DNA from 3 places in the Klebsiella ornithinolytica genome. Region 3 is predicted to be linked to each of the others. Evidence: predicted binding sites of a transcription regulator. Region 3 holds the regulator's gene; each other region holds the start of a gene.

Region 1 (11,079 bases), 1.5 Mb from region 3:
GCGCGGCGGAGCTGGTGGCATTTCTACAGAAAAAGGGGAAGTTTGTTGCCGTAGAGGCGGGGTTTAATACGCGTGAGAGTAAGATCTGCCGGCATTAATTTAGCGGCGAAGCCGAAACTTCGCCGCCGGGATAATTAATTCTGCGTGTCGAGCGTCGCCAGCTCTTTATCAATAAAGTACAGGCCTTCGCCGCTTTTACCGGCGAGGGTCAGCTTATCAATAACAGATTTAAATAATTTCTCTTCTTCGTGCTGTTCAGCCACATACCACTGCAGGAAATTAAACGTCGGATAATCCTGATTAGTCATGGCGGCGTGGGCCAGCTCATTAATTTTCTGGGTAATCAGCTGTTCGTGTTCGTAGGTGACGCGGAACAGCTCATCCAGCGATGCGTACTCGGCAAACGGTGAGGAGATAGCGTTGATGCAGGGCAGGCTGCCGGTATCGGTCAAATAATCAAACAGGCGCTGCATATGGGTCATCTCTTCCTGCGCATGACGGCGGAGGAATGCGGCGGCGCCTTCAAAGCTGTGGTAGCTGCACCATGCGCTCATTTGCTGATAAAGCAGAGAAGAATAAAGTTCAAGATTCATCTGCTCATTCAGTTTATCGATCATTTCTGTTTTCAGCATCGCGTGTGCTCCGAAAATAAAGGGTCAACGTAATTGTGCGGTTACTATAATTTGTTATTAATTTATTTGCAAAAAGTAAATTAAAAAACTTATTTATTAAAAATGAAAATGGGAATAAAACGCATTGGCAATTTAATAAGTAATGAGAATGGTTTCGGTTTAATATTTTAGTCAGTTCGTATTATCAAAATAAAAAACAGAAATAAGGTGTCTGGCGTTGGCAGGAAGATGGACTGCCAGGGAGCTGACTGCGTCTCTGCCTGTGGCGGCTGGTACCGGGAGGGCGGGGGCGAAGGCGAAAAATGTGAAGCGCTACGTAATTTATAAAACAACTTTTCATAAAATTTGAAAGTGCGTTTGTTAAGTAGTAGAGTCCATCATAACGCTAACGAACTATCGCGGGAGTGCCCGCACAGCATTCAGGAGAGTAAAGCATGAAAATTGCACTGATGATGGAAAACAGCCAGGCCAGCAAAAACGCCATCATCCTCAACGAGCTAAACGCCGTTGCCGATGAAAAAGGGTTCCCGGTATACAACGTCGGGATGAGCGATGAGCACGACCATCATCTGACCTATATTCATCTGGGCATCATGGCCAGCATTCTGTTGAATTCGAAAGCGGTTGATTTCGTGGTAACCGGCTGCGGAACCGGACAGGGCGCGCTGATGTCGCTGAACATCCACCCAGGCGTAGTGTGCGGCTACTGTATTGATCCGGCTGATGCCTTCCTGTTTGCGCAGATTAATAACGGTAATGCGCTGTCCCTGCCGTTTGCCAAAGGTTTTGGCTGGGGTGCCGAGCTGAACGTGCGCTTTATTTTTGAAAAAGCCTTCACCGGTCGCAATGGCGAAGGTTACCCACCGGAGCGCAAAGAGCCGCAGGTGCGTAACGCCGGGATCCTGAATACGGTGAAAGCTGCCGTGGTGAAAGATAACTATCTGGATACTCTGCGCGCTATCGATCCGGAACTGGTCAAAACGGCTGTCTCCGGCCCGCGTTTCCAGCAGTGCTTCTTCGAGAACTGCCAGGATAAAGAGATCGAAGCTTTTGTCCGCCAGATAGTCGGCTAAGCAAGCTCTCGTTTTTTTCGAATAAGGCCAGCCTCCGCTGGCCTTTTTGCTGCTATTTTTTGCTCTGCGAGACGCTGCTACCGGCATCTTTGCTCAATCGCAGACTATCTACCATTCCCACCAGACAAATTAAGGCAATAAAGACAAAGGAGAGCCGGAAGCTGATCCCCGGTAGGGTCGTCAGACTTAACCACTCACTGGCTTTTTCACCCATGCGAATGCCGATCGCGCCGAGGGTGATCCCCAGACCCACGGCCAGCTGTGACGCGGTACTGAACAACGTATTGGCGTAGCTCATCTGCGCAGGCGGAACATCGGCAAAAGCAAGCGTGCTCACACCGGTAAACTGAATCGAGCGGAATACGCCGCCGAGATACAGGATCATACAAATAAGCCAGACCGGGGTCTGCGGCGTTAAAAAAGCACAGGCGAGCAGCGAGATGACGTTTAGCGTCCCGTTTATCAATAGCAGCCGACGGAAGCCGAGCCAACGGATGAGCGGGGTGGTGGCGGGTTTAATGGTGAAGTTGCCGACAAACACCGCCAGCACCAGCAGCCCGGAATGGAACGGATCCATACCAAAGCCAACCTGAAACAGCAGCGGTAACAGAAAGGGGACGGCGCTGATGGAAGCACGGAAAAGCGATCCTCCGTACATCGTAACCCGAAAGGTGGGCACCTGTAGCGCATCGAGACGTACCATCGGCCACTCTGCCCGGCGGAAATGGCGCAGAGCGAACAGCATGCATCCCGTACCGATCCCCAGCAGGACCAGGGTTGTCCAGCCTTGTGGTCGGCTATCGCCAAGCAACTCCATGGCGCTCACCAGGCTCACCATAGCAACCGATGTCGCAAAGAAGCCGGGAAGGTCAAAGGGACGTCGCTGCGCTTCGCGGATATCGGGAATAATTCGCAGCGACAGCGCGATGGCGATCAATCCCAGAGGAACATTAATAAAGAAAATCCAGTGCCAGCTGGCATAGCGGGTAATAAAGCCACCCAGCGGTGGACCGATGATCGGCGCAACCAGCGCCGGCCATGTCAGTGTGGCAATGGCTTTGATGAGCTGATCTTTTGGCGTGGTACGCAGTACCGCCAGGCGGCCGACGGGCACCATCAGCGCGCCACCAATACCCTGAAGGATTCGCATGGCGACAAAGGTGTCCACGTTGCCGGCAAAGCCGCAAAAAACGGAGGCAAGCGTAAAAATGGCCAACGCCAGCGTGAAGATCTTACGCGCGCCGAAGCGATCGGCAATCCAGCCGCTGGCCGGGATCAATACCGCCAACGTAATCAGGTAGGCGCTGATGCCGATATTGAGGTCAACCGCCGCAACGCCAAAATCTTTTGCCATGTCCGGCAGCGCGGTAGCGATTACCGTCCCGTCAAGAAACTCCATGAAAAATGCGCCGGCGACCAGCAGCGCAGGAGCAGAGAAGGCGCGGCCTTCTCGTGAAGAGATATCTGTACTCATTGTGTGTTTGCCATCGCCTGGTGAGGTGCCTATCGCGGGAAAAACGTGCAGGCTCTTAACTCTGCGATTTCCCTCACTTTTGTTTAATTTATAAATTATTCTTGTAAATAAATTGTGATTTAGCGCATGTTTCTATTGATTTATGTGATGCAAGTCATATTATAGACCCCATCAATGGTAACACCTGCATAACAAAACCGGAGTCGCTTCATGAAACTGCGCAAAATTCTGAAGAGCATGTTCGAGCAGTACTGCAAAACATTCAAAGATGTACCGCCTGCCGGTATGTTCTGATAAAAAAACCTGCTGCGGCAGGTTTTTTTATCTCTCGGGATTTAGGTTACTATTACGCTCCTCGAAAAAGGAGTAATAAATGTCTCAACATCTCACCGAACAAGACGAACTGGTTTCTGACGTTGTCGCCTGCCAGTTGGTTATCAAACAGATTCTCGACGTCATTGATGTCATCGCCCCTGTTGAAGTCCGCGAAAAAATGACCACGCAGCTGAAAGCCATCGATTTTGCCAGCCATCCGGCTTCGGCCGATCCGGTGACGCTGCGCGCGGTCCAAAAAGCGATTGCGCTGATTGAGCTTAAGTTTACGCCGCAGGGTGAAGCACACTAAGTTGTTTCGCCCCGCTATCGCTGTCGATGGCGGGGCGAAAACCAGACGTTAATGAGAGATAGCGGCCCTTGCCGACGCCGGCTGTTCATCTTTAAATAGCTTACTGTTGCCCCAGCACTCTTCATAACGATGGCCGACTAAATCCTCCACGATAATACGCACATCGGACGGGATATCGCTAACCTTACCCCCTGCTTTAATCCGCGCCACTTCCTGCAATACGACCAGGTGCGCTTTGCGATCCAGTTTCATCTGCTTGCTGAAGACAATGGCCGCCAGCGCCAGCAGGATCACGCCGCTACAGAACACCACCGCAATGGCGGTCACGGCGCTTTCTGGTTGCGTATGCGCTTTAGACTGGAACCCGTAAAAGCTGAGAATAGCTCCCATCGTGAAGACAATAATCGAACGCAGGATTTTTCCGGAGAAGGTCATGGCGCCCGCGTAGATCCCTTCGCGGCGGCGGCCGGTATAGATCTCATCAACATCGGCGAGGAAGGTGTAAACGGTCCATGGAATGTAGTACACGCCGCCGGTACCCAGGCCAAACAGCACCGTGATCCCAAACATCAGGATGGTTGCCAGATGAGCGGGCAGATGGAAAAACCACAGCGAGGTGTACAGCAATACGGAGAAAATCACGATGCTCAGCGCCAGAATATAGGGCTTGCTGAATCCCTTTTTCACACACAGGCCGATAAACAACGCCGTAGAGAGCAGCTGCAGAATCGAGTTCAGGCTGTTCAGCCCGGCGACCATCGCCGGATCGTGCTGCAGGACAAAGATAACGAAGTAGGTAAAGATCGAGGCAAACAGCCATTCTGCGCCGAAACCGCAGAGATACATCCCAAGATGTTTGCGGAACACGCGTAGATAGAAGGTTGAACGCATATCCTTCGCCAGCATCAGCAGGGTCGTGAGCAGGCCTTTTTTCTCATTCACGCGAACTTCTTCTTCACGCGGGCGCTCCCAGCTGCAAAACCACAGGCAGGAGATGGCGATAATCAGAATAACCCCGTAGGTCAGCCCGGTCAGGAAGAACGGTGTGGCGGAGTCTTTGCCGTACAACAGGATAAACTGACCTGGGATGAACGCCGCCAGGAAGTTGGCAAGCTTGCCGAAAATGGCTTTATAGCCGGTCAGTTTAGAGCGTAATGAGAAGTCGTCGGTCATTTCGGTGGCTAAGGTTTCATAAGGCACCATGACTGAGGTATAAATAATCTCAAAGACGACGTAGGTGCAGAGGTAGTACCAGAAACCCAGCCCCTCAACCCACAGCAGCGGGTAAAACATCATCAGCGGGATACCGATCAATAAAAAGAAACGTCGGCGTCCGAAGCGTTTGCCGAGCCGCGTTTTACCGAAGTTATCGGTCAGGTAGCCCATTAACGGATTGCTGATCGCATCGATGATGCTGGCGACGGAGAAAATGAACGACGCCTCAATCAGCGTCAGTCCGCAGAACGTGGTGTAGAAATAAAGTAGCCAGGCGCCGCTGATTGCCAGCGCGCCGCTCCCCAGTAAATTACCGCCGCCGTAGGCTAGCTGATGGCGTAACAAAATCGGTCTTCCCTGCAACCCTTGTGAGGTTGAAGCCGCGTATCCTGCCATTAATATAAACCTCATGTTTTAAATTTTTGAAACGCTGTTTTTATATTCTTAAAGTCGATGGCGAAAAGTGATCGCCGTCACTAATCACCCGCTGCGCCATTTCCCAGAGCAGGAATGCGATCGGCTTAAAAGTTTTTAATGCTTTTCAGGAATAAGAACGGCGCCTGAACGGCGGAAATGATGTGTCAGAAACAGCGATCGCTGGAACGTTATCCGCGATGGACGGAGGCGTGAAGCGGAGGGATTGATGATCCGGTGTCGTTTATTCGCGCAGCGGAACGGTGGCCATACGGCGGTCTGCAGGGCATCGTCCGGCGGGTTTTAGTGCCAACGCTGCGCGGTTGCGCCGGCCAGGGCGAGCGCTATGCTGCGATGCGAAAGCCGTTCTCTCGGGATCCATACTCGCTGAGAGAACGGTTGATGTGATGCCGGCGCGATGGCCTTAATCCTGGCGGCGTGTCACCAGACTGAGCAGGCGGCGATCGGTCTGAAGCATACCCAGGCCGGCTTTATCCGCGTTACGAACCTCTTCAAGCACGCTTTGCAACAGCACGCCGTCCTGCTGCTGCTCTTTCTCCAACAGCGTCAGGAAGCGCCAGGTGGTGTCGTCGCGTTGCGCTTTAGCCTCTTCGGTCAATCCGGACAGCATGCTGCTACGCTGTTCATAATCGGCCAGGGTGGTGGTAAACAGATCTTCGAGGGAGTGACAGTTATAGCTGTAGCTGCCTTCATTTTTGACGATCGGCCAGTTTCCGCCGGTCTTCATGAAATCGAATACGCGCATCATCTGCGTCACGTGGGATTGTGCCCGGGAGCGCAAAAAGATGGCGGTGCCGTTCAGACGGTGCTGTTCGCACCATTCGCTGAGATGCAGATATAAATTTGAGGCATGAAACTCAAGGTTCATCTGATTATTGAGTTTTTGAGCCATTCCTGAAACGACCATAAAAAATATCCTTATTAAGCTGGAGGTATCATTCACGCGTCGGGAATCTTCGCCGGTGAACGATAAAATGCGAGACTCTTTACGCGTAACATTGTGGGCAAAATAATGAATTTGCACTTTCCCTATGTGTATCGGTAATTAATTAGCGCCTGCCGATATATATAGAATACCCTCAATAATAGACTAAGAAAACTCTCAAGTGCATCTGTTTACGTTTCGTTACAACATCCTTATAAAGCGTGTTGTTTTTGTCTTTTACTTGATTTTAATATCCATATCTTGATGATTTTATTGAATTTATTTTTATGGCTTTTTTTATGATATGGATGATGCCTACGACATATTAATTAAATATGAATTTAATCCTGAGGTCATAATTCGGTCATGTCGCATCAACCATTCGGTAAAAAAGAAATCACGAGAAATGATTGAGTGACGTCATTTTTACAGGACTAGATAAGCGGGGTGATGAGGTGTATTCTGTTATTAACGGTAATAAAATTCTCCTGTGCGATATTTCATCTTGTGAGAAGTCGTATCGGTAAGGGAAACGGCTGAAAAAGGGGGCACAGCACTTTCGGGACATCTCCTGAGAGCAGGCGGCGGTAGCGACAAGGATAAGTCTGCTGATGATATGGATAATATTGCTATGTGCAGGGCTAATTGTCTGACAATTAGCTCTTTTTTTATGTCATTTTTCGCTAAATCTATGCACGCAATTACTGTAATTCCGCGATGTGATAATGCTCTCGTATGGAGAATTGATTTCCAGTTATTACTTAATGAACAACGGCAGTTCGGTGTGCAATTTTTCTAATGCCTTGTTTTACGTCCGATAAAAAAATTAAGTCCGATACTTCCCTACAGAAAAGCGAAATAAAGCTGGAGTTTACCATGCACAAATTTACTAAAGCGCTGGCGGCGATCGGTCTCGCTGCGGTTATGTCACAATCAGCTATGGCTGAAACGCTTAAACTCGGATTTCTGGTCAAACAACCGGAAGAACCCTGGTTTCAAACCGAGTGGAAATTTGCCGATAAGGCCGGCAAAGATTTGGGCTTTGAGGTAATTAAAATTGCGGTCCCGGATGGTGAGAAAACCCTGAATGCCATCGACAGCCTGGCGGCCAGCGGGGCAAAGGGCTTCGTTATTTGTACACCTGACCCGAAACTCGGGGCGGCGATTGTCGCTAAAGCGCGCGGATACGATATGAAAGTCATCACCGTCGATGACCAGTTCGTGAATGCGAAAGGTAAACCGATGGAGAGCGTACCGTTGGTGATGATGGCCGCCAGTGAAATTGGCGCCCGTCAGGGGCAGGAGCTGTACAAAGAGATGCAAAAACGCGGCTGGGATGTGAAGGATACCGGCGTGATGGCGATTACCGCTGATGAACTCGATACCGCCCGTCGTCGTACCACGGGTTCCATCGACGCGCTGAAAGCGGCCGGTTTCCCTGACCAACAGATCTACCGCGTGCCGACTAAATCCAACGATATCCCGGGCGCCTTCGACGCCGGTAACTCGATGCTGGTACAGCATCCTCAGGTGAAGCACTGGCTGATCGTGGGGATGAATGACAACACTGTACTGGGCGGCGTGCGCGCCACCGAAGGTCAGGGCTTTAAAGCCGGGGATGTGATTGGCATTGGCATTAATGGTGTGGATGCGGTTAACGAACTCTCCAAAGCGCAGGCGACCGGTTTCTACGGTTCTCTGCTGCCTAGCCCGGATATCCACGGATATAAAACCAGCGAGATGCTCTACAACTGGGTCACAAAAGACGCAGAACCGCCGAAATTCACTGCGGTCACCGATGTGGTGCTGATCACGCGCGACAACTTCAAAGAAGAGCTGGCGAAAAAAGGGCTGTAAGGCCTGGTTGACCCTGCCTCCCGCAGCCTGCGGGAGGCTGAGCATAGAAGAGCGGAGTTGTTATGCAACAGTCTACCCCTTATCTCTCATTTCGCGGCATTACCATGACCTTTCCCGGCGTTAAGGCGCTCTCCGATATTAGCTTTGACTGCTATAGCGGACAGATCCACGCCCTGATGGGGGAAAATGGAGCCGGAAAATCGACGCTGCTGAAAATTCTCAGCGGCAACTATATTCCTACCGCCGGCGACCTGCAGATAGACGGCCAACCGCGCGTATTCAGCAACACTACCGAAGCGCTGAACGCCGGAGTGGCAATCATTTATCAGGAGCTGCACCTGATTCCGGAAATGACCGTCGCGGAGAATATCTACCTCGGCCAAATCCCGCATAAGTACGGCTTAGTGAACCGCTCGCTGCTCAACTACGAAGCGCGGCTGCAGCTGGAACATCTGGGGCTGGATATCGACCCGGAAACGCCGTTGAAATACCTCTCCATCGGCCAGTGGCAGATGGTTGAGATTGCCAAGGCGCTCACCCGTAACGCAAAGGTTATCGCATTTGATGAACCGACCAGCTCTCTTTCGGCGCGCGAGATCGACCATCTGTTTCGCGTCATCCGCGAATTGCGTGAGGAAGGGCGCGTGATTATTTATGTTTCGCACCGCATGGAGGAGATTTTTGCGCTCAGCGATGCGATCACCGTGTTTAAAGATGGCCGCTACGTACGCACCTTCGATGATATGCAGACCGTGAGTCATGACGCGCTGGTGCAGGCGATGGTCGGGCGCGAGCTGGGCGATGTTTACGGCTGGAAACCGCGTGAGTATGGCAAAGAGCGTCTGCGCCTGGAGCAGGTCAAAGCGCCCGGCGTCCGCAGGCCGGTAGATCTGTCGGTGCGCAGCGGGGAAATCGTCGGCCTGTTTGGGCTGGTCGGGGCCGGGCGCAGCGAGCTGATGAAAGGGTTGTTTGGCGGAACCCGTATCACCGGCGGTCAGGTGTATATCGACGGGCAGGCGATCGATATTCGCAAACCGGCACAGGCTATCGAGGCCGGAATGATGCTGTGCCCGGAAGACCGCAAAGCGGAGGGCATTATTCCGGTCCATTCCGTACGCGACAATATCAATATCAGCGCGCGTCGCCGGCATATTCACGCGGGCTGCATCATTAACAACGGCTGGGAAGCGCACAACGCCGATCGGCATATTAAGTCGCTTAATATCAAAACCCCGGGCCCCGAACAGCTGATTATGAATCTCTCCGGCGGCAACCAGCAGAAGGCGATTCTGGGACGCTGGCTGTCGGAAGAGATGAAAGTGATCCTGCTGGATGAGCCGACCCGCGGCATTGATGTGGGCGCTAAGCATGAAATTTATAACGTTATCTATGCCCTGGCGGCCTCCGGTGTCGCCGTCGTTTTCGCCTCCAGCGATTTGCCCGAAGTGCTCGGCGTGGCCGATCGTATCGTGGTGATGCGCGAAGGTGAGGTGGCGGGCGAACTGCTGCATGATGATGCCAATGAACAGCAGGCGTTAAGCCTTGCGATGCCAAAAGTGAGCCAGGCGGTCGCCTGAGTAAGGAGTCAATAATGTCCTCTGTTACTACCCCTAATGCCCGCCAGAGTTCGTTTAGCTTTGCCCGAATCTGGGATCAGTTTGGCATGCTGGTTGTTTTTGCCGTGTTGTTTATCGGCTGCGTGATTTTTGTACCCAATTTTGCCTCGTTTATCAATATGAAAGGGCTGGGGCTGGCGATTTCAATGTCCGGTATGGTGGCCTGCGGCATGCTGTTTTGCCTGGCGTCCGGGGATTTTGATCTGTCGGTGGCATCGGTCATCGCCTGCGCTGGCGTAACGACGGCAGTGGTGATTAATCTGACGGAAAGCATGTGGATAGGGATTGCCGCCGGTCTGCTGCTGGGGGCAATCAGCGGGCTGGTTAACGGCTTCGTGATTGCCCGGCTGAAAATTAACGCCCTGATCACGACGCTGGCCACAATGCAGATTGTGCGCGGCCTGGCTTATATTATCTCCGACGGAAAGGCGGTCGGCATTGAAGATGAGCGCTTCTTTACCTTAGGCTATGCCAACTGGTTTGGCCTGCCGGCCCCGATCTGGCTGACCGTCGCCTGCCTGATTGTTTTTGGTTTACTGCTCAACAAAACTACCTTTGGCCGCAATACGCTGGCTATCGGTGGCAATGAAGAGGCGGCCCGTCTGGCGGGGGTGCCGGTGGTGCGGACCAAAATTATTATCTTCGTGATCTCAGGCGTGGTTTCTGCGGCCGCGGGGATTATCCTCGCCTCGCGCATGACCAGCGGCCAGCCGATGACCTCGATTGGCTATGAGCTGATCGTTATCTCAGCTTGCGTGCTGGGTGGCGTGTCGCTGAAAGGCGGGATCGGTAAGATCTCTTATGTGGTTGCCGGGATCCTGATCCTCGGCACCGTAGAGAACGCCATGAACCTGCTCAATATCTCGCCGTTCTCTCAGTACGTGGTGCGCGGGGTGATTCTGCTGGCGGCGGTTATCTTCGACCGTTATAAACAAAAAGCAAAACGAGCTGCTTAATAATCCCCCAACCTTTTAGTCTAATCCCTGATTATCGCCAGCGCCCGCTACGCTGGCGATAGCTATCAAAAATGGCGATCCCGGTCACACTGTCTATACTTACATGGCTAACAATCCGTTAACAACCAGCGTTGTGCTGGCCATGAAAGGAGGAGAACAGGGTGGCTGACAAGATATCTGTACCGCCTGTGCCAACCGAACATCATGCATTTTTCTTTGACCTCGACGGCACGCTTGCCGATATCAAACCTCATCCCGATCAGGTTGTTAT
Region 2 (8,098 bases), 2.2 Mb from region 3:
TGACGGAAGCTTTACCCAAATCAGAAAACCGGCTTCTGGAGCGGCTACCCGCGTGCCCGGTGGGAAGCTTGTTTCAACCTGTGCGATGATAGCCTGCATCCCTTGCGCAATGCGGAGCTTCAGCTGCCGCAGATGCCTGTCATAATCACCACTTGCCAGGAGCTCGCTCGCCGCGGCTTCAATCAGCGGCGCGCCGGCCCACTCTCCGGCCATTCGGGCCTGCAATACCGTTGAGTGATAGCGTCCGGCTGCAATCCAGCCGATTCTCCAGCCCGGCGCCAGGGTCTTAGACAGTGAGCTGCAATAAATAACATTTCCGCACCTGTCGAAGGCTTTACACGCAGGCGGACGCTGCGCATCCCCGGCCAGATCGCCATACACATCGTCCTCAATTAAAGGGATGCCCATGCCGGCAAGCAGGGCCACCAGATCCCGCTTGCGCGCGACGGGCATGCTGGCACCTAACGGATTCTGCACCGTGGGTGAGGCAAGAACGGCCGCAGGACGGTGGCGCTGAAGGGCTTCTTCAAGCGGCGCCAACAGTAAACCTTCAACAGGGTCAGTGGGGATCTGTAATGCCTTCAGGCCCAGATCCTCCAACAGCAGGAGCGTGCCGAAGTAGGCAGGCTGCTCAATTGCCACGGCATCACCCGGTTGGCACACGGCGCGGAGAGCCAGGCGTAGCGCCTGGGTTGCCCCTGCGGTAATGATAAGGTCATCCGCGCCAAAAAGTGCTCCCCACTGTGCCGCGCGCGCGGCAATCTTTCTGCGCAGGTCTGCTCTCCCCGGGGGCAGGCTGTAGCTCTGCCCGCGCGCATCAAGCCGACGACCTGCAGTCTGCAATGCCCTTTGCAGAGTATCTACGGGAAGCCAGGCGGGATCCGGTAGCGCGGCGCCAAGCGGGACCAGGCGCGCCTCGGCGCTCCCGAACAATGAGCGGGCTATTGCGGACATGGTTACCGGCACGGGGACGGGTAAAGAGGCGGTGCCCGGCCTCTCCCCGGCGGAGATGATCTGGTGGACAAAGTAACCTGAGCGTGGTCGCGCGATAATCAGCCCCTCCGCCTCAAGATAACGTAGGGCCTCCAGCGCCGTGGGAAGGCTGACCTGCTCGCGCTCGGCCAGTTTACGCGCGGAAATAATCCGATCTCCTGTGCGCAAAGCGCCTGAAGTCAGCGTCAGCCGCAGCAATTCGGCTATTCGGCGATAGTGGGGAGTCGGCGGGGACGGGTCGGACATCGTAATCTGTATAGTCTGATTTTTGATAAATCTGACTATACAGGCGATACGAGGCGCCATCTATAGTGTGGGCAACACAAACCAGCCAAGGAAGTCCCATGCACAGCGACAATTTTGATCTTTCCCTCTACTTCCGGCGCATAGGCTATAGCGGGCCTGCGGCTGCCGATACCGCCACGCTACAGGCGCTCATGCGCCACCAGCTCTTTGCGCTCCCCTTTGAGAATCTGGACGTACAGGCAGGTAAAATCGTTTCGATGGAGCCTGATGATATTGCCAACAAATTATTACAACAGAGCCGGGGCGGCTACTGCTATGAACTCAACGGACTGTTTACGATGGCGCTGGAGACGCTGGGTATAACCTACCGTTTTGTCGCGGCGCGGCCAATGTTCTATCCCGCGCGCCGGCCTAAAACCCATATGGCGGTCATTGCCGAAGTTGATGGCCGTCAATGGCTGTGCGACCTTGGGTTTGGTAGCTACGGTATCCGCGCGCCGCTGGCCTTAGATGAACTGGATACGGACATCATTCAGGATTTTGATACGTTCCGGCTGAGTCGCGATGCGAGTGGAGACTATCTGCTTCAGGCCATGGTTGACGGAGACTGGTGCGATCAATACGGTTTTGACCTGTCGCCTCAGGAATGGATTGATTTTGTTCCGGCTAATTACCTTAACTCCACGCACCCCGATGCGGTCTTTGTACAAAAGCTGCTTGTCATCCAGCATCGACCCGAGGGGCGCTATATTCTGCTGGGCAATATGCTTAAGACCATTACTGCAGACAGGGTAGAAAAGCAGTGGCTGACAGAAGACGAAATTGCGCATGCGCTGGAAAACCGTTTCGCGCTTGTGCAGACCGTTCAGGTTTAAGCTATTTCATCATCGAGAAGCTGACTTTAATGTTACCGCGCCCAACGGCATCTTGCAGCTTATTCGCCGCAACGACCTTGCCGATCGGCGTATAGCTGTAGGATGTGCGAAAGGTCTCGTAAAAAAGAACAACAGTATGACCACCGTATAACATGAGATCCCCCTGATAGAGGGTTTCAGGGCGGATGGGATTGGGGGGTAAAGGATGGGGTAAGTCAGCGAATTTCTCATTGCCGTTAAGCTCCTGCATCGTCAGCGTTAACGGCAGCTGTTTGATAAACGCCTTCGCTGTCGGATTATCAGCAAGCTCAACGTCGTAACTCTGTTGATGGAGGGTCAATTTCACAATCATCGGCTTCTCCTTACCTGACGGAACAGCACCCCCGGCATAAACGGGAAACACACAATGATTAACCAGGACAAATAACAGCGCTAACGGTTTATTCAACATGGCTCTCCTGTAAATTTTCCGCTCCCTTTATGGGAGCGGCGGGTAGCACTATTTCAGATTGGTTTTAAAGAATGACGTCAGCTTCGCAAAAGGGATCAGATCCGTTCGGTCGTACAGATCGACATGGCCTGCACCAGCAACGATATAGAGCTCTTTCGGTTGAGCTGCGCGCGCATAGGCATCCTCGCTAAACTCTTTTGAATGCGCATTGGCGCCGGTAATAAACAGCATTGGGCGCGGGGCAATGGTTTCAATATCGTTGAATGGATAGAAATTCATAAATTTGCCAATGCTGCTTAACAGCGGTTTGGTGGTCAGCGCCTCTTTCTCGCCCTGCGGGGTATAGCCGCCTCGCGCTGTACGATAGAAATCAAAAAACTCACGCTGTATGGCCGGTGTGGCGTCATCCAGCTTGTTTACGGTCCCCGGAATATATGCCTTCTCTGCACCGTTAAATTCGGCCTGTCGCTGTTCGATGGCCGACTGGATGAAGGACTGACGTTGCTCTGGCGTCTGGGAATGATTCAGGCCATTGCGGAAAGCCGAGCCCATGTCATACATGCTGACAGTGGCAATCGCTTTCATCCTGGGGTCAATTTTGGCCGCGCTGATAACAAAGCTGCCGCTGCCACAAATCCCCAGCACGCCGATATTCTCAGGATCAACGTACGGCTGGCTACTGAGGTAATCAACTGCCGCGCTGAAGTCATCAGAATATATTTCCGGCGAAATCAGATGACCCGGTTTACCTTCACTTTCACCCCAAAAGGAGAGATCGATTGCCAGCGTCACAAAGCCCCGATCCGCCAGTTTTTGCGCATACAGATTCGAGCTTTGCTCTTTTACCGCCCCCATCGGATGTCCGACAATAATTGCCGGATTTTTGACATTCTGATCCAGCGTTTTCGGAATAAATAAATTGCCTACAACGCTCATCTGGTACTGGTTTTTAAACGTCACCTTTTGCTGGATAACCTTATCGCTTTTATAAAAGTTGTCGGCGCCTTTTGACATATCCGCCGCAGAGGCGGCAAACGAGCTGATTAACAGCCCCAGCGCCAGCGTCATATTTTTCATGGAGTTTTATCCTCTATTGTGAGTGGTGTGTTTTACGTGATGTCAGAATGGTTAACCCCGCAGCGACAATCAGCAGCCCGCTACTCAGCGCAAAAGTGCTCTGCCAGCCGGTGTGATCAAACGCCAGGCCGCCAAGCGTGGAACCCAGGGCGATAGAAAGCTGGATCGCCGCGACCATCAGGCCGCCGCCGGCTTCGGCATCATCAGGCAGCGTACGCGCGACCCAGGCCCACCATCCGGTTGGTGCAGCTGTCGCCATCAGTCCCCAGAACCCCAGTAGCGGCACGACAAACCAGAGGTGTTGGCCCGTGAGTATGAGCGTCACGGCGACGACAGCCATGAGTGAAGAGATGGCTGCAAGCGTTGAATAAAGGCCCCGCTTTAAAAAATGACTGATCACCAGCGTGCCAATAAAACCCGCTATCCCGATGGTCAGCAAAATGAGCGATAAGGCGCTGATATCCACCCGGGTGACGGTTTCAAGAAACGGCCGTACGTAGGTGAATAACGAGAACTGCCCCATAAAGAACAGCCCGCAGGCTAGCAGGCCAACGGCAACAACGGGACGGGAGAGCAGATGAAAAGCAGAACGCCCGGGCTGCCTGTTGTTGTCGGGGGCCATCGCGGGGAGGCTGAAGCACTGCCAGATGAAGGCGGCGATCGCTACCGGAACAAGGCAGAGGAACGCTCCGCGCCAGCCCATTACGGCGCCGAGATAACTGCCGAGCGGTGCCGCGATAACGGTTGCCAGGGCATTACCGCCATTGAAAATAGCTAATGCGTGAGGGACCCGGCGCCGTGGCACCAGACGCAGCGCAGTGGCGGCAGACATCGACCAGAAGCCACCGATCGCAATGCCAATCAGGGCGCGACCCGTCATATAAATCAGGTAGCTGGGGGACAGGGCGACCATAGTTGCCGATAAAGCCATTAATGCCGTCATGCCCAGCAGCAGATATTTACGATTCAGATTCCCGGCAAGAGTCGAAAGAGACAGGCTGGTCAACACCGCCAGCGCCCCGGAAATGGCGATCCCCTGTCCAGCCAGCCCTTCACTCACCCTGAGGTCGGCCGCGATGGGCGTCAGCAGGCTAACAGGCATAAATTCTGAGGCGATAAGCACAAAGACGCAGAGCGTCATCGCCAGCACACCGCTCCAGTATGCGCGCTCCTGGTGATGTGAATTTTCATGACTGAGTGTGGACATAAACGGCTACCTCTGAATATCGACCCGGCTGAATTCAGGCAAGCCGGGGCCGGACGCTATTCACGGGAATAACGACAAAAAAACGCACGCATAAACATGCTGTTGACGCTTATCAATTGCTGAAAGTTTTACATGACTGGTGTAGCCTGACTAGCTAATGAATACTTAATAGGCTTATAAGCCTGAGTTATTAATCGGGAGTGTCAGCCGAATGAAACGCAACCTGAATGACCTTCTTTATTTTGTCACTGTTGCCCGTGAAGGGAGTTTTACCCGAGCGGCGGCGCATCTTGGTGTGACGCAACCCGCTCTCAGTCAGGCGATTTCAGCCCTGGAAGAGCGCATGCAAATTCGTCTCCTTACCCGAACCACCCGCAGCGTGTCGCCCACCGCAGCCGGAGAGCGGCTGCTGCAGGCCATCGGCAATCGTTTTGATGAAATTGAAGCTGAACTGGATATGCTCACGGAACTGCGTGACAAACCTGCCGGTACGGTACGAATTACCTGCGGGCCGGATGTGTTACGTACCACCTTATTACCCAAACTGACGCCGCTTCTGCGTGAATACCCGGATATTCATATTGAGTTCGATGCTAATCACGGTTTCCGCGATATTGTTGCCGACCGCTTTGATGCTGGAGTGCGTCTGGGCGACACCATTGATAAAGATATGATTGCGATACCGATTGGCCCGGAATTACGCATGGCGGCCGTGGCTTCGCCGGAGTATTTTTCACGCTACCCGATTCCGCAAACTCCGCATGAACTGACGCAACACTGCTGTATAAACCAGAGAATGGTCAAATCCGGGGGGCTGTACGTCTGGGATTTTGATCAGGAAGGTGGTGATTTGAACGTTCGGGTGAACGGGCAGGTGACGTTCAACACTTCAGAGCATATTGTCACCGCCGCACTGGCCGGATTAGGCATCGCTTTTTTACCTGAGCAAGAGTTTGGCGCACATATTGAAGAAGGTCGGCTGATTCGGGTGCTGGAAACCTGGTGCCAGCCTTTCCCTGGCTACTATCTGTATTACCCCAGCCGGAAGCAAGTTTCTCCCGCATTTTCGCGGGTGATCGATGCTCTGCGTGTTTACCGTCGGCGCCAGCCCGTAGACAAGAACCGGTAATTCTGTTTCCTCATGCCCGGACGGCTTCTGGTATGAATACCTGAAGCCGTCATGCTACAGGGGGATGCCTGGGCGGCTGTAGAGTGACGCTCTTTCGGTCTGTTTCTCCGATCTATTTAGATATCTCTGGTAAACGATGTTTGCCTGAAATATGCCAGACGCGGGTGGTTGCTTAAACTATAATCCCCGGCATTTATTGTGGGGGAACTTAATGAAAAGTATGACAGCAGTATTGAGTATTGTGCTCGCAGGAACGTTATCAGGGTGCGCAGCAGTCCAATATAACGATGGTGAAAAGGTCAGCATTCAGGCTGATGCGTGGTACGGTCTCGATAGTTTGCATTCTACGGCCGTTAAAGCCTGTCAGCAGTATGGCAAATCAAAAGCAGTATATGTCCATAGCGCAAATATGAACCCGAATTTGCCGAAGGGCAGCGGGGTACAAAATACCATCTGGAAATGTGAGCCATGATGAGGCCGGGTTGCTGAATCTGTGCCAGACAGAAGGTGATATTCGGCGCGTAAGGCAGGGAATAAGAATGCCGTTCCGGTACGGTTTGCTGAATATCGGCTATGCAGTAGCTTGCCAGATATTTAGTCGCCGGTGCCGCAGCGGCATTGCCGTCTTTAGTGTAGGCCAAGACGGATCAGTTCAACGGGTTCGAACTTACCTTCATTCCCTTCAACTTCAACGGTTTTGCTGCGACGTAATTGGGCGGGGGTGAGTCCACTGGCGTGGATAGCAACAATTTTACCCGTTTTACCTGTCCCATTAATCATCACCTGGCTTCCGTTGGTAATAGGATTGCGGTTACGATCGTAAGTGACCATGGGTATTTCTCCTTTTTTCTCTGTGCATCAAAAAAAACCGTATTGCGTACAAGGCCGGGCCCTGGCAACGGACGTAATATAAATACGCCTTTGCGCCTGCCATGTTTTGAGTTTGATCAATGTCACACTTTTTAGCCGTTAAGAGGCGACTCTTCTCCGGGTGAGCGGTATTTTAATAGTTAAAGAACGCATAACACTTACTTTTTTATAAAAAAACATAATATCAGCGTGTCGCTTTTTATCTGTTGATAGCGATAAACGCGAATATTCTGTTGAACTAATAATCGATACCGCCCTGGGTAATTTCCCGGATAAACCCATGGACCTTCTGCCAGAAATTATTTTCGCTTTTAGCCCTTCTTCCCGGGAGAAGTCAGACTTGATACCGCAGGGTTATTGCAGGCCAGGGCGATGCCGGTAAACGGTGGTTGGCGCGAAAGGGGTCTTCGTACGCTGGCTCGCGTGTTCTGTGGAATATTCCGTTCACGTGAGGTTCCGCACGCTGCTTTTTCCTGCGCGACAGGTTAACGGCCCAGGGCCGGTTTCGCCCGGCCCTGGGAACCCGGCATTGCGGCAAGAAAAATCGTCGCGACGCGATACCTTCATCTCCGCCGTCTGGCTGTTCGGGGACGGCAAGAGGTAACCTCCCTGTAAGGCTTGCCTCCGCCAGGTTATTCGTCCCATCCCTGGGACTCACCCCTTCGGGGCCGACGTCAACGTCGTTCAAAAACGCTCCGGGCGTTTTTGTCCATGCTGGCGGCCCCGGCTCAGCGATTTTCAGCCGCGCCAGCCCCCTGCGGCATGTCCCGTTATTCCATGCTGACCATTCCGCCGCTGAAAAACCTTCAGCAAGGATATCGCAGCGTGGCGGCCACGGGAGGGCAGCGCAATGCCGGGGGCAGCCGACCTTAAACGATCGGCATTAATCTGCGGGTGGCTTGATTAACAGCTGTAACAAAATGGCCTTACCACCTTAGCGAAGATCTGGCCCGTGAAAGTGTCCACCACCAGGACCACCGCCGGGTCCGCCTCCGTGGCCTCCCGGCGGAAGGATGCATCCGGAAAGAGACATGACTCCGCAGAGCACAAAAATGACAAGGATAATTTTTTTCATAATAAACTCCTGAACTGGCGAGCCTCAATTCCAAACCAAAAATGTGATTATTTTATGGAGAATCAATAATTCCCCTTCGCGACACACCTTAATTAGGAATATTCCATGAGGAAGCCTGGCCGCGAGGTCATCAAAGCGATGTGTTGACCTGAGTGATATTTCTGCTGACTCACCG
Region 3 (11,079 bases):
CGGAGAACAGAGCCAGGCTGTGGCTAAACATCAGCCCGGCAACGGCCAGGACCATCAGAATGAAGCCAAAACGCAGCTGGGTTTTCAGCGGCACAATTTCCATCAGCCAGGCGTTCAGGAAGATAGAGATCAGGATACCGGCGTTGAGGAAAGTAAAGGTGTTGCTCATACTGGAGACGGGCAAATGGAAATAATCGGCGATATTTCCCATCACCATTCCGGTGACGATCACCAGCGCGCCGGTGAGGGCGTAGGAAAAGAAGCTGATCCATGTGAGCTTGATACGATTGCTGTTAGTCATGACTGGCCTGTGAATAGAAATGTAAAGCGCATTGACTGCGCCAGGGCGGACAGATTTTATTCATTCGAGTGATGTAAGCAAACGTTTATTATGCAATGAAATGCTTTTTGCATGGATTAGTGTGATTTGGATCGCCTTTATTTATCGCGCTGGTCAATGCGTGCGCCGTAACAACTATTTCAGCTACGTAAAATTAGGTAAAAGGCTGGCCCAGGATGCAAAGGCTCTTTAGAATCAAAGCACTTGCTTTTTATTCTGCTCCGTTAAGGAATTCCCATGCTCAAATCAACTCTGGCGGCGGTGGTTGCCGTTTTCGCCATTTCAGCTTTCTCTCCGGCAATGGCAGCGAAGGGCGATCCTCATGTACTGCTGACGACGTCTGCGGGCAATATTGAGCTGGAGTTAAATAGCCAGAAAGCACCGATTTCCGTGGATAACTTCCTGAAGTATGTGAACAGCGGCTTCTATAACAATACGACCTTCCATCGCGTGATTCCGGGCTTCATGGTGCAGGGCGGCGGCTTTAACGAACAGATGCAGCAGAAGCAGCCGAACCCGCCGATTAAAAACGAAGCCGATAACGGTCTGCGCAATACCCGCGGTACTATCGCAATGGCGCGTACCGCCGATCAGGACAGCGCTACCAGCCAGTTCTTCATTAACATTGCGGACAACGCCTTCCTTGACCACGGGCAGCGTGATTTTGGCTATGCGGTCTTCGGCAAAGTGGTGAAAGGCATGGACGTGGCGGATAAGATTTCCCAGGTTCAGACGCACAACGTCGGACCGTACCAGAATGTACCGTCCAAACCTGTCGTTATCCTCTCAGCAAAAGTCCTGCCGTAAGCCTTTCTGTGCGCGGGTAACATTGCCCGCGCCTCGTCGGCCTCTCTGCGTAACCTGAAATTGCTGCTTATACTTGTGGCAAACAGGGGACGATAAGGGAGGCGACCATGCGTTCACTCACCGATAAGCAAAAAGCCCAGCTCTGGGAACAGACCCGCAATGTGAATTTTCAGGCCAGCCGTCGCCTGGAGGGGGCAGCGATCCCGCTGGTGACGCTGACTGCCGAGCAAGCGCTGGCGCGTCTTGCCGAGATCAGGAGGCGCCATGAGCAGTAAATATGGCGACGATCGCGACCCTTACCTCTACCCTGCGCTCAATGTGATGCGTAACCGTCTCGGTATTCGTCAGGCGCAGCGGCTGGAGCAAACGGCCTGGGAAATCACCTCCCTGCGTGCGGCGACGCTGCCGCTGGGACCGCGCGGCCGCGGGCTACCCTACCTCTGTTTCATTCATCATCAGCTCTATCAGGATATCTTCGACTGGGCGGGGCAATTCAGAGAAGTCGATATCTATCAGGGGGATACTCCTTTCTGCCATTTTGCGTGGATTGAGAAAGAGGGCAATGCGCTGATGCGGGCGCTGGAGGAAGAGGGCTACCTCAGCGGAATCAGCCGCGCGACGTTCGTCACGCGTCTGAGTTGGTACTACGGGGAAATCAACGTCCTGCACCCGTTTCGCGTCGGTAGCGGCCTGGTTCAGCGAATTTTCTTTGAACAGTTGGCTCTTCACGCCGGGTTTGTGCTCGACTGGCGGGATATCGACCCCGATAGCTGGAGCCAGGCTAACCAGCTGGGGGCGATGGGCGATCCCGAACCCCTTGAGCGGATCTTTCGCAAAGTGGTAAGCGAAGCGTGAGAATCTGAGTAGAATAGCCCGGTTTTATTCTTTCCGGAGCCGCTATGATCCTGCTTATCGACAACTATGATTCTTTCACCTGGAACTTGTACCAGTACTTCTGTGAACTGGGGGCGGAAGTGCTGGTCAGGCGCAATGATGAGCTGGCGCTTGAGGAGATCGCGGCGTTGATGCCGGAGAAAATCGTGATCTCTCCCGGGCCCTGTACGCCAAATGAGTCAGGCATTTCGCTGGCGGTGATTGCTCGTTATGCCGGTCAGGTTCCGCTGCTGGGCGTTTGTCTTGGCCATCAGGCCATCGCCCAGGTCTTTGGGGCCACTATCGTGCGAGCGGCGAAAGTGATGCACGGCAAAACTTCTCCCATCTATCATAACGGGCAGGGGGTCTTTCAGGGGCTGAATAATCCGCTGACCGTTACTCGCTACCACTCTCTGCTGATTGATCCCGCGACGCTTCCTGAATGCTTTGAGGTGACGGCCCGCAGTGAAAGCGGAGAGATTATGGCGATTCGCCATCGGGAGTGGGATCTCGAAGGGGTACAGTTCCACCCGGAAAGTATTCTCAGCGAGCAGGGACATCAACTGCTGGCAAACTTCCTCAATCGATGATTTGTAGTTGCCATTGACTGATTTTTTATGCATATTTTGTGATTAGATTATCACAATAATGACCGCATAACGAAGAAGGATGGCATGACATGGCAACTGAGCAACCGGTAATTACCCGCGCCACATTCGATGAAGTTATTCTGCCGATTTATGCACCGGCAGAATTCATCCCGGTCAAAGGTAAAGGTAGCCGCGTATGGGATCAGCAGGGCAAAGAGTACGTTGATTTCGCGGGCGGGATTGCGGTGACGGCGTTAGGTCATTGTCATCCGGCTCTGGTCGCGGCGCTGCATGAGCAGGGCGAAACCTTGTGGCATACCAGCAATGTCTTTACCAACGAGCCGGCGCTGCGTCTGGGTCGTAAGCTGGTGGAGGCCACCTTCGCCGAACGCGTGGTGTTCATGAACTCTGGCACCGAAGCGAACGAAACGGCGTTCAAGCTGGCGCGCCACTACACCATTACCCGTCACAGCCCGTATAAGACCAAAATCATCGCCTTCCATAATGCTTTCCACGGCCGTTCGCTGTTCACGGTATCGGTGGGCGGGCAGCCAAAATATTCTGATGGCTTCGGCCCGAAACCGGCGGACATTATCCACGTGCCGTTTAACGATCTGCATGCGGTTAAGGCCGTTATGGACGATCATACCTGCGCGGTGGTTGTGGAGCCGATTCAAGGAGAAGGCGGCGTGATGGCGGCGACGCCGGCGTTCCTGAAAGGACTGCGCGAACTCTGCGATGAGCATCAGGCGCTGCTGGTATTTGATGAAGTTCAGTGCGGCATGGGGCGTACCGGTTCGCTGTTTGCATATATGCACTATGGCGTGACGCCGGACATTCTTACCAGCGCCAAAGCGCTGGGCGGTGGCTTCCCGATCAGCGCCGTACTGACCACCAACGATATTGCCAGCGCATTCCACGCCGGTTCCCACGGTTCGACCTACGGCGGTAACCCGCTGGCCTGCGCCGTGGCCGGGGCGGCATTTGACCTGATTAATACCCCGGAGGTGCTGGAGGGCGTGAAGGCGAAGCGCGAGCTGTTTGTGCAGCATCTCCAGCAAATTGACGCGCAGTTTGACCTGTTCAGCGACATCCGCGGTATGGGGCTGTTGATTGGCGCGGAGCTTAAGCCGCAGTATAAGGGCCGGGCTCGTGATTTTCTCTATGCCGCGGCAGATGCCGGCGTGATGGTGCTGAATGCCGGGCCGGATGTGATGCGCTTTGTCCCTTCGCTGGTCATCGACGAGCAGGATATTGCCGAAGGCATGGCCCGCTTTGCCCAGGCGGTAAAGCAGGTTCTTAACGCTTAATCGCGCGTAGCCAGATGCCGTGATGCGGGCGCTGACGCCATGCCACCGAGGAGATGGTGTGCATGGTGTTCAGATGGTCGAGGATCCGCTGCAGATGTTGCTCCATCGTACTTAACGGCCCCCGGCTCACCTCCACATCCTGCGACTCCATAATATTGACATCGCCAGCGCTGCCGGGACCATCGGAATCCAGCCGCTGCTGGCAACGCTGGAGCGCAATCTCACAAGATTCCAGATAGCGTCGGGCCAGCTCCGGCGTCAGCATCGTATGCTCGCGGGCCAGGGTGGTCATCGCGTTGATATGCTCAACAATAAACTGGCTGTGGGTGACCCACAGTTTCATGTCGTCAAGATAGTGTGTGTTAAAACCGGGTTCCTGCATGGCCTGATTCAGCGAGTTATACAGCGAGTTATGCGCCTGATTGACGCGCATCCGGCGATAGGCCAGCGCCGGAGCCTGATGATCGTCGCTAAGAATCAGCCTGATCGCTTCCTGATCGGCTTCCAGCGCGTCGTGAGCGTTCTTACGCAGTAGCCCGCTTTGCCATTGCGGCCATAGCCAGACCATGCCGCCAAAGGCGATAAGGCAGCCGATAAGCGTATCGATAAGCCTGGCGACAATATACTGCTCGCCGTTGAGCGTCAGAAGCTGCAGGGTATACACCGCCGTCACGGTAAAGCCAACCATCGCCCAGCCATAATGCTTGCGGATAATCAGGTAGCTCAGCAGCGTGACGAGCAGCATCGCGGAGAGCGTATAACCCTCCGGGACATGGAAGTGCAACGCCAGTCCGGCGATGGCCAGACCGGCAAGCGTACCTGCCGCCCGATGGACGATACGTACCCGCGTCGCGCCGTAGCCGTTTTGGGTTACAAAAAGCACCGTCATCAGGATCCAGTAAGGCTTGGGAAGGTTCAGGGCACTTCCCATCAGGCTCGCGGCCGTTAACATCACGCAGATACGCGCAGCGTTACGTAACGCCGGTGATTTTAACGAGAGATAGTTTTTTAGCGCGGGCAGCAGCGGCAGACGGCGCTCTTTATCCGCCATCAGGTTGCGAGCGTACAGCGGGCGCTGGGTACGCAGCACCCGGGCTATTCGGCTGAAGTGCCAGGCGCAGAACTGCCCTACCGGGTTGTCCGGATGCTGCCAGGCAATTTTCTCCAGCGCGCCGATCTGCTTATCCATGTTAAAGCGCCGCGGATAGCGGTGGTACAGGATGTCATCGGCCAGCACCCGCAGGCGAGCGGCAACGGTTTGCGCGTTCCAGCGGATCACCGCCTCGGCATGGCTGCGTTCTACCAGTTTTTGTACTTCTTCGGGTTGGTGCAGGCTGACGGAGATATGTTCCTGCAAATCCAGCGCCATCTGAAACGCCCGCAGCAGGCGCTTGTGGTCATTGCGCTGGTTCGCCGCCAGCATATGCATCTGCTGGTAGCATTGGGTGATCAGGTCCACCACCTTCTGCTGGCGCGTGAGCAGCGGCGGCAGTGAAGTGGTGGGATCGATATGCTGGGTCAGCAGGCTGTATTTGGCTTCGCAGTAGTTAGCCAGCTCGCGATAGAGCAGGCTCAGCGATTCGCGCAGCGGCTGCTCGCGCCATAGCCAAAACCAGAACCAGTTAAACAGACCGTACCACAGCGTCCCGAGGGCGTAGATCAGCAGTGGCTCCCAGACGGGCATGTTTCCGGCAAGGCTCAGGGTAAAGATCGCGGCAATCAACGAAGCGGGCAGAAGCCTGGCGTGCAGAGAGCTGATCTCCGCCGTCACGCCGAGCAGCAGCGCCAGGCCGCTGAGAATCAAAGGTAGCGGGATCGCCTGCTGAAGCAGAAGCTGGACGACCAGACTGCAGCCGGCGAACAGCGAACCGCCAATAATCAAGCGTTTAAAAAAACGTTTGTGCGGCGTATCCAGACCGGCGACGTTACAGCAGGCGGGCACCAGCGAGAACAGCAGACCTTGCTGTAAATGACCGAGGAGGAGGCCGATTGCGACAGGCAAACACAACACCAGCGTTTGCCGCAGTGCATAGTTGACTTCCGGGTGATAAATCAGCCTGCGCCACATAGAGGGAAAACAAAAACGGCGTATTGCGCAAGCAATACGCCGTTTTATCGACTTAACGCGTACCGTATACGACGATAGTTTTACCGTGTGCGGAGATCAGGTTCTGATCTTCCAGCATCTTCAGGATACGGCCAACGGTTTCGCGGGAACAGCCAACGATCTGACCAATTTCCTGACGGGTAATTTTAATTTGCATACCATCAGGGTGGGTCATCGCATCCGGCTGTTTTGCCAGGTTCAACAGCGTCTGAGCGATGCGCCCGGTGACGTCGAGGAAGGCAAGGTTACCCACTTTTTCTGAGGTCACCTGCAGACGGCGAGCCATCTGCGACGACAAGCGCATCAGGATATCCGGGTTAACCTGAATGAGCTGACGGAATTTTTTGTAGGAGATTTCGGCCACTTCACATGCGGTTTTCGCACGTACCCAGGCGCTACGCTCCTGGCCTTCTTCAAACAAGCCTAATTCACCGATGAAATCGCCCTGGTTGAGGTAAGAGAGGATCATCTCTTTACCTTCTTCATCCTTGATGAGCACAGCCACAGAGCCTTTGACGATGTAGTACAACGTTTCTGCTTTTTCACCCTGGTGGATCAGCGTGCTTTTAGATGGGTACTTATGAATGTGGCAATGAGACAAGAACCATTCGAGGGTAGGGTCTGTTTGCGGTTTGCCAAGCACCATGCGCGGTTATCCTCTGTTATAAGCTATCTCCGGGTGCCGACACTACACGGCATCCGGGCATGCAATCGTATTGTTTCCCTATGCCTGGGAAACGGGCTGGTGATTTTTCTTCAGCCTGTAATGTGAACTCCTCTGCATACATGCAGTACATCAATGTAATACTGTAGCATCCCGACTGTTTTAGCATAGCTTTTGCCGCATGTCTCCTGGTGTCTCGCTTCAGCATGATGCAGGTCGCCTTCCGTTGCGAGAATTGTTATGTACGCGTAATCTGTCAGGAAAATTGCAACCTTGGAGTTAAATTTTATGCAAGCTCGTGTGAAATGGGTTGAAGGGTTAACCTTCATCGGAGAGTCGGCTTCAGGTCACCAGATTCTGATGGACGGCAACTCCGGAGATAAAGCGCCAAGCCCAATGGAGATGGTGCTGATGGCGGCGGGCGGATGCAGCGCGATCGATGTCGTGTCTATTTTGCAGAAAGGTCGTCACAACGTGACTAACTGTGAAGTCAAGCTGACGTCTGAACGTCGGGAAGAGGCGCCGCGTCTGTTTACCCATATCAACATGCATTTTATTGTCACCGGCAAGGAGCTGAAAGATGCGGCCGTCTCCCGTGCGGTGGATCTGTCGGCGGAGAAATACTGCTCGGTGGCGCTGATGCTGCAAAAAGCGGTGAACATCACCCACTCGTTTGAGGTGGTAGAGGCGTAATGCCAGATACCCGGTGGCGCGATGCTTACCGGGTTGACACCGTCTTGCAGGCCGGCGCAAGCGTAGCGCCGGCCGCGAATTTAAATTGCTTTACCTTCCATCAAGCGTTCCACCAGCGGCGTCATGATGAGCTCCATCGCCAGCCCCATTTTCCCGCCAGGCACCACCAGCGTATTGATATGCGAGATAAACGAGCCCTGTAGCATCGCCAGCAGCCAGGGAAAATCGATATCCGGTAGGTTGCGGAAGTGGATCACCACAAAGCTTTCATCCAATGACGGAATGCCCTTCGCCGCAAACGGGTTGGAGGTGTCGACAGTGGGGACGCGCTGGAAGTTGATATGGGTGCGCGAAAACTGCGGTGTGATGAAGTTGATATAGTCTTCCATTGAACGGACCACGGAATCCATCACCGCTTCACGGGAGTGACCTCGTTCACTGGTATCGCGGATGAGCTTCTGAATCCATTCCAGGTTGACGATAGGCACCACGCCAACCAGCAGGTCGACATTCTGCGCGACGTTATACTGCGGCGTGACAACCCCGCCGTGCAGCCCTTCATAAAACAGGACATCGGTCGGTTCCGGTAGCGGTTGCCACGGTGTGAATGTGCCCGGTACCTGATTCCACGGCACCGCCTCATCATAGGTATGCAAATACTTGCGCGACTGGCCGCTACCGTTACGCCCGTACTCAAGGAAGGTGTTTTCCAGCAGGCCGAAGTCGTTGGCTTCCGGGCCGAAGTAGCTGATGTGTTTCCCCTGATCGCGCGCTTTGCGGATCGCCATGTCCATTTCCGGGCGGGTATAGCGATGGAAGCTGTCGCCTTCTACCTCCGCGGCACGCAGATTTAGCTGGGCGAAAATTTTACGAAAGGCGAGGCTGGTGGTCGTGGTTCCCGCGCCGCTGGAGCCCGTGACGGCAATCACCGGATGTTTGGCAGACATAACAACTCCCAGATTAAACGATGTGTGGCGCCGCCTTAGCCGTGAAACTGCTTGCGGGGCATGATGTTGACCGTCTCGTGCAGTTCTGACCACACCAGCACGGCTTCTCCGCTTTTCAATTGCTGTTTGACGTCGGCGACTTTATCCGCCAGCGAGCGTTCATGTTCACCATAATCGGTGCCCTCACGCAACACAAAGCTTTCGATCAGGTTATCCAGCGTTTCGGGATCCAGATCGTGCCAGGGAATAATCATTTTTGTGCTCCCAACCAACGGGTTAACCAGTCCGGGATACGCTTTTCCAGCCACATTTCCGGTTTGCGCAGCGTGCCGCCGACGAATCCGACGTGTCCGCCATTTTCGGTCAGCTGATACTCGACGTTTACCGGGAGCTGCTCTTGCGGCGGAATGGAGTGGTGGTCCATAAAAGGATCGTCCTTCGCATGAATGATCAGCGTCGGTTTCGTAATGTCGCTGAGGCGCGGCATGGCGCTGCACTGGCGATAGTAGTCCAGCGCATCGGCGAATCCGTGAATCCTGGCGGTGATCATATCGTCAAACTCGCGGATGCGGCGCATACCTTTGAGCTGGCGGAGATCAACCGGTAGCGAGCCGGGATAGGCTTTCAGCTTACGCGCGGCGTTGGCCTTTAACAGATTGAGCAGATAACGCTGATAGACCCGGGAAAAGCCCTTGTCCATATGATAGCTGCAGGCTTCGAGCATGAACGGGGCTGAGACAATAACCGCGGCATCAAGCGGGACATTATCACCTTCTTCGGCCAGCAGGCAGCCCAGCATATTCCCGCCCAGCGAATAGCCGACGGCAGCGGTCGGCACCGCACCCCATTCGCGTTGTAGCCAGTGCAGGAACCAGCGGCCATCTTCGGTTTCACCCGAATGATAGATGCGGTTATTGCGGTTGGGTTCGCCGCTACAGCCGCGGAAATGCATCACCACGCCCAGCCAGCCGCGCTGCATGGCTGCATGGATAAGGCCATGAGCATAGGGGCTGTGCAGGCTACCCTCCAGCCCGTGGAACACCACCAGTCGCGGTTTGTGTTGCGCCCCGGCGGGGTCTTCGCTCCACGCCAGATCGACAAAATCACCGTCCGGGAGCTCAAGTCGCTGCCAGTGCGGCGTGAATCCCAGCTTACGGCGAATCAGGCGCGGCAGCATGGTCTGCAGATGACGATTGCCCACGCCGCGCATAGGGTGAAACTCACGCGAGTCGTTTTCGGGGGGCGTCATTTCTGTGGGGGTGATTTCAACCATAGCACCAGAGCAGTTAATCATCTTATAAAACAGTATACCGCGCATGAAGTGCGCAGGTTATCCAATATGTGGTCTTGCGGCCTGTGCTATAGGTTACACGAAATTGAAGCCGGATGAGGACTGCTCTTGCGGGATAAAGATGGCCCGCTGCCCGGGAAGGCTGGAAGGGGAAACAGCCACCGCCAGGAGCGAATGGCTGTGGGGCTGGCTTAAAACATGCTGTTGCCGCTGGCGGTTTTTTCCGGAACCGTCTGAATAACATCCCAGTGCTCAACGATCTTGTTCTGCGCATCGAGGCGGAAAATATCGATAATCGCCCGGGTGACGCCCGGCTCGCGGCCGGTGGACGCAACGTGCAGAACGACATAGTCGCCGTCGACAATCACGCGTTTAATCTCGCTGTGAGAGTCGGGGAATTTCTCTTTCAGAAAGGCGATGAATTGACGAAAGCCTTCGGGCCCATCCTTCGCACCAGGATTATGCTGGATATACTCGTTTCCGAGGTAGGTTTTTGCGGCATCAAAGTCTTTATCGTTCAACGCTTTATTATAAAAAGCGATGACGTTTTCTTTGTTTTTCAATTCGCTCGCGCTGTAGGCGGCAAAAGCGGAGTGGGTCAGGGCACAAAGCAGTGAGAGGGAGATAAGCGTTTTTTTTACCATGGCAATGCCTCTTCGCAGATGAGTGTTGCGGTTTATAGCAGGGGCATATAACGGCGCGTTCCCATAACTCAGCGCCACTGCGTTTATACTCCCTGCCCTATCATAACCCGTTTTAACCTTCCTGTAGCATCTGTTCCAGCTGCTCTTGTGCATCCAGCCAGGCCATTTCACACTCTTCGAGACCGGATTTGGCACTGGCCTGTTGCTGCAGACAGCTGGTCAGCTCTGCTTTGCGGGAGGCATCATACAGCCCGCTGTCGCCGAGCTTCTCTTCCGCCTGGGCGAGCTGCGCGTTGAGCTTATCCATCTCTTTTTCGAGGCGGCTAATCTCTTTACGCAGCGGCTGAGTGAGCGTCCGTAATTCCGCTTCCCGACGTTTCTGGTCTTTGCGGGCCTGTGCGCTGTTACCGCTCTCTTTCGCAACGTCAGACGACGAGCTCTCCTGTTTCTGCGAGTCGCTGAGCCACTGCTGATAATCTTCCAGGTCGCCATCGAACTGCTCGACTTTGCCGTCATGCACCAGATAGAGATCGTCGGTGGTGGAACGGATCAGGTGGCGATCGTGCGAGACCACCACCAACGCGCCTTCGAAATCAATCAGCGCTTCGGTCAGGGCCTGACGCATATCGAGATCGAGGTGGTTCGTCGGTTCATCGAGCAGCAGAAGGTTAGGTCGCTGCCAGACGATCAACGCCAGCACCAGGCGGGCTTTTTCACCACCGGAGAAACGCTGCGTCTCTTCGTTGACCTTATCGCTCTGGAAACCAAATCCGCCGAGATAGTCGCGCAGTTTCTGCTCTGTCTCCTGAGGTG

What was found. The regulator CRP, encoded in region 3, controls carbon source genes, mostly activating them, when cyclic AMP is high. The targets are predictions, from matches to a motif close to ATGTGANNNNNNTCACAT.
Region 1: a site for CRP is predicted at 3,322-3,339, ahead of azuC (stress response protein AzuC). Genes of this name have one in related genera too.
Region 2: a site for CRP is predicted at 6,920-6,937, ahead of ydfZ (putative selenium delivery protein YdfZ). Genes of this name have one in related genera too.

Annotation. Positions count from the first base shown of each region.
Region 1 covers NZ_CP130153.1:1,903,944-1,915,022, forward strand. Annotated here, with positions in the region: gene Q1L34_RS08875 (YecH family metal-binding protein) at 1-98, shown strand, start outside; gene ftnA (non-heme ferritin) at 135-632, opposite strand; gene Q1L34_RS08885 (RpiB/LacA/LacB family sugar-phosphate isomerase) at 1,067-1,705, shown strand; gene Q1L34_RS08890 (MFS transporter) at 1,758-3,179, opposite strand; gene azuC (stress response protein AzuC) at 3,390-3,473, shown strand; gene Q1L34_RS08900 (DUF2766 family protein) at 3,553-3,804, shown strand; gene Q1L34_RS08905 (MFS transporter) at 3,853-5,415, opposite strand; gene Q1L34_RS08910 (non-heme ferritin-like protein) at 5,858-6,361, opposite strand; gene Q1L34_RS08915 (arabinose ABC transporter substrate-binding protein) at 7,256-8,236, shown strand; gene araG (L-arabinose ABC transporter ATP-binding protein AraG) at 8,299-9,813, shown strand; gene araH (L-arabinose ABC transporter permease AraH) at 9,828-10,808, shown strand; gene otsB (trehalose-phosphatase) at 10,970-11,079, shown strand, end outside.
Region 2 covers NZ_CP130153.1:2,623,645-2,631,742, forward strand. Annotated here, with positions in the region: gene Q1L34_RS12465 (aminotransferase-like domain-containing protein) at 1-1,299, opposite strand, end outside; gene Q1L34_RS12470 (arylamine N-acetyltransferase family protein) at 1,338-2,114, shown strand; gene Q1L34_RS12475 (cyclophilin-like fold protein) at 2,116-2,565, opposite strand; gene Q1L34_RS12480 (alpha/beta hydrolase) at 2,614-3,642, opposite strand; gene Q1L34_RS12485 (MFS transporter) at 3,656-4,849, opposite strand; gene Q1L34_RS12490 (LysR family transcriptional regulator) at 5,061-5,978, shown strand; gene Q1L34_RS12495 (hypothetical protein) at 6,190-6,450, shown strand; gene ydfZ (putative selenium delivery protein YdfZ) at 6,606-6,809, opposite strand.
Region 3 covers NZ_CP130153.1:433,362-444,440, forward strand. Annotated here, with positions in the region: gene tsgA (MFS transporter TsgA) at 1-301, opposite strand, end outside; gene ppiA (peptidylprolyl isomerase A) at 578-1,147, shown strand; gene Q1L34_RS01940 (YhfG family protein) at 1,255-1,422, shown strand; gene Q1L34_RS01945 (putative adenosine monophosphate-protein transferase Fic) at 1,412-2,002, shown strand; gene pabA (aminodeoxychorismate synthase component 2) at 2,047-2,610, shown strand; gene argD (bifunctional acetylornithine/succinyldiaminopimelate transaminase) at 2,700-3,920, shown strand; gene Q1L34_RS01960 (YccS/YhfK family putative transporter) at 3,910-5,988, opposite strand; gene crp (cAMP-activated global transcriptional regulator CRP) at 6,041-6,673, opposite strand; gene Q1L34_RS01970 (OsmC family protein) at 6,980-7,384, shown strand; gene Q1L34_RS01975 (phosphoribulokinase) at 7,465-8,331, opposite strand; gene Q1L34_RS01980 (YheU family protein) at 8,367-8,585, opposite strand; gene Q1L34_RS01985 (hydrolase) at 8,582-9,541, opposite strand; gene Q1L34_RS01990 (nuclear transport factor 2 family protein) at 9,814-10,266, opposite strand; gene Q1L34_RS01995 (ABC transporter ATP-binding protein) at 10,379-11,079, opposite strand, start outside.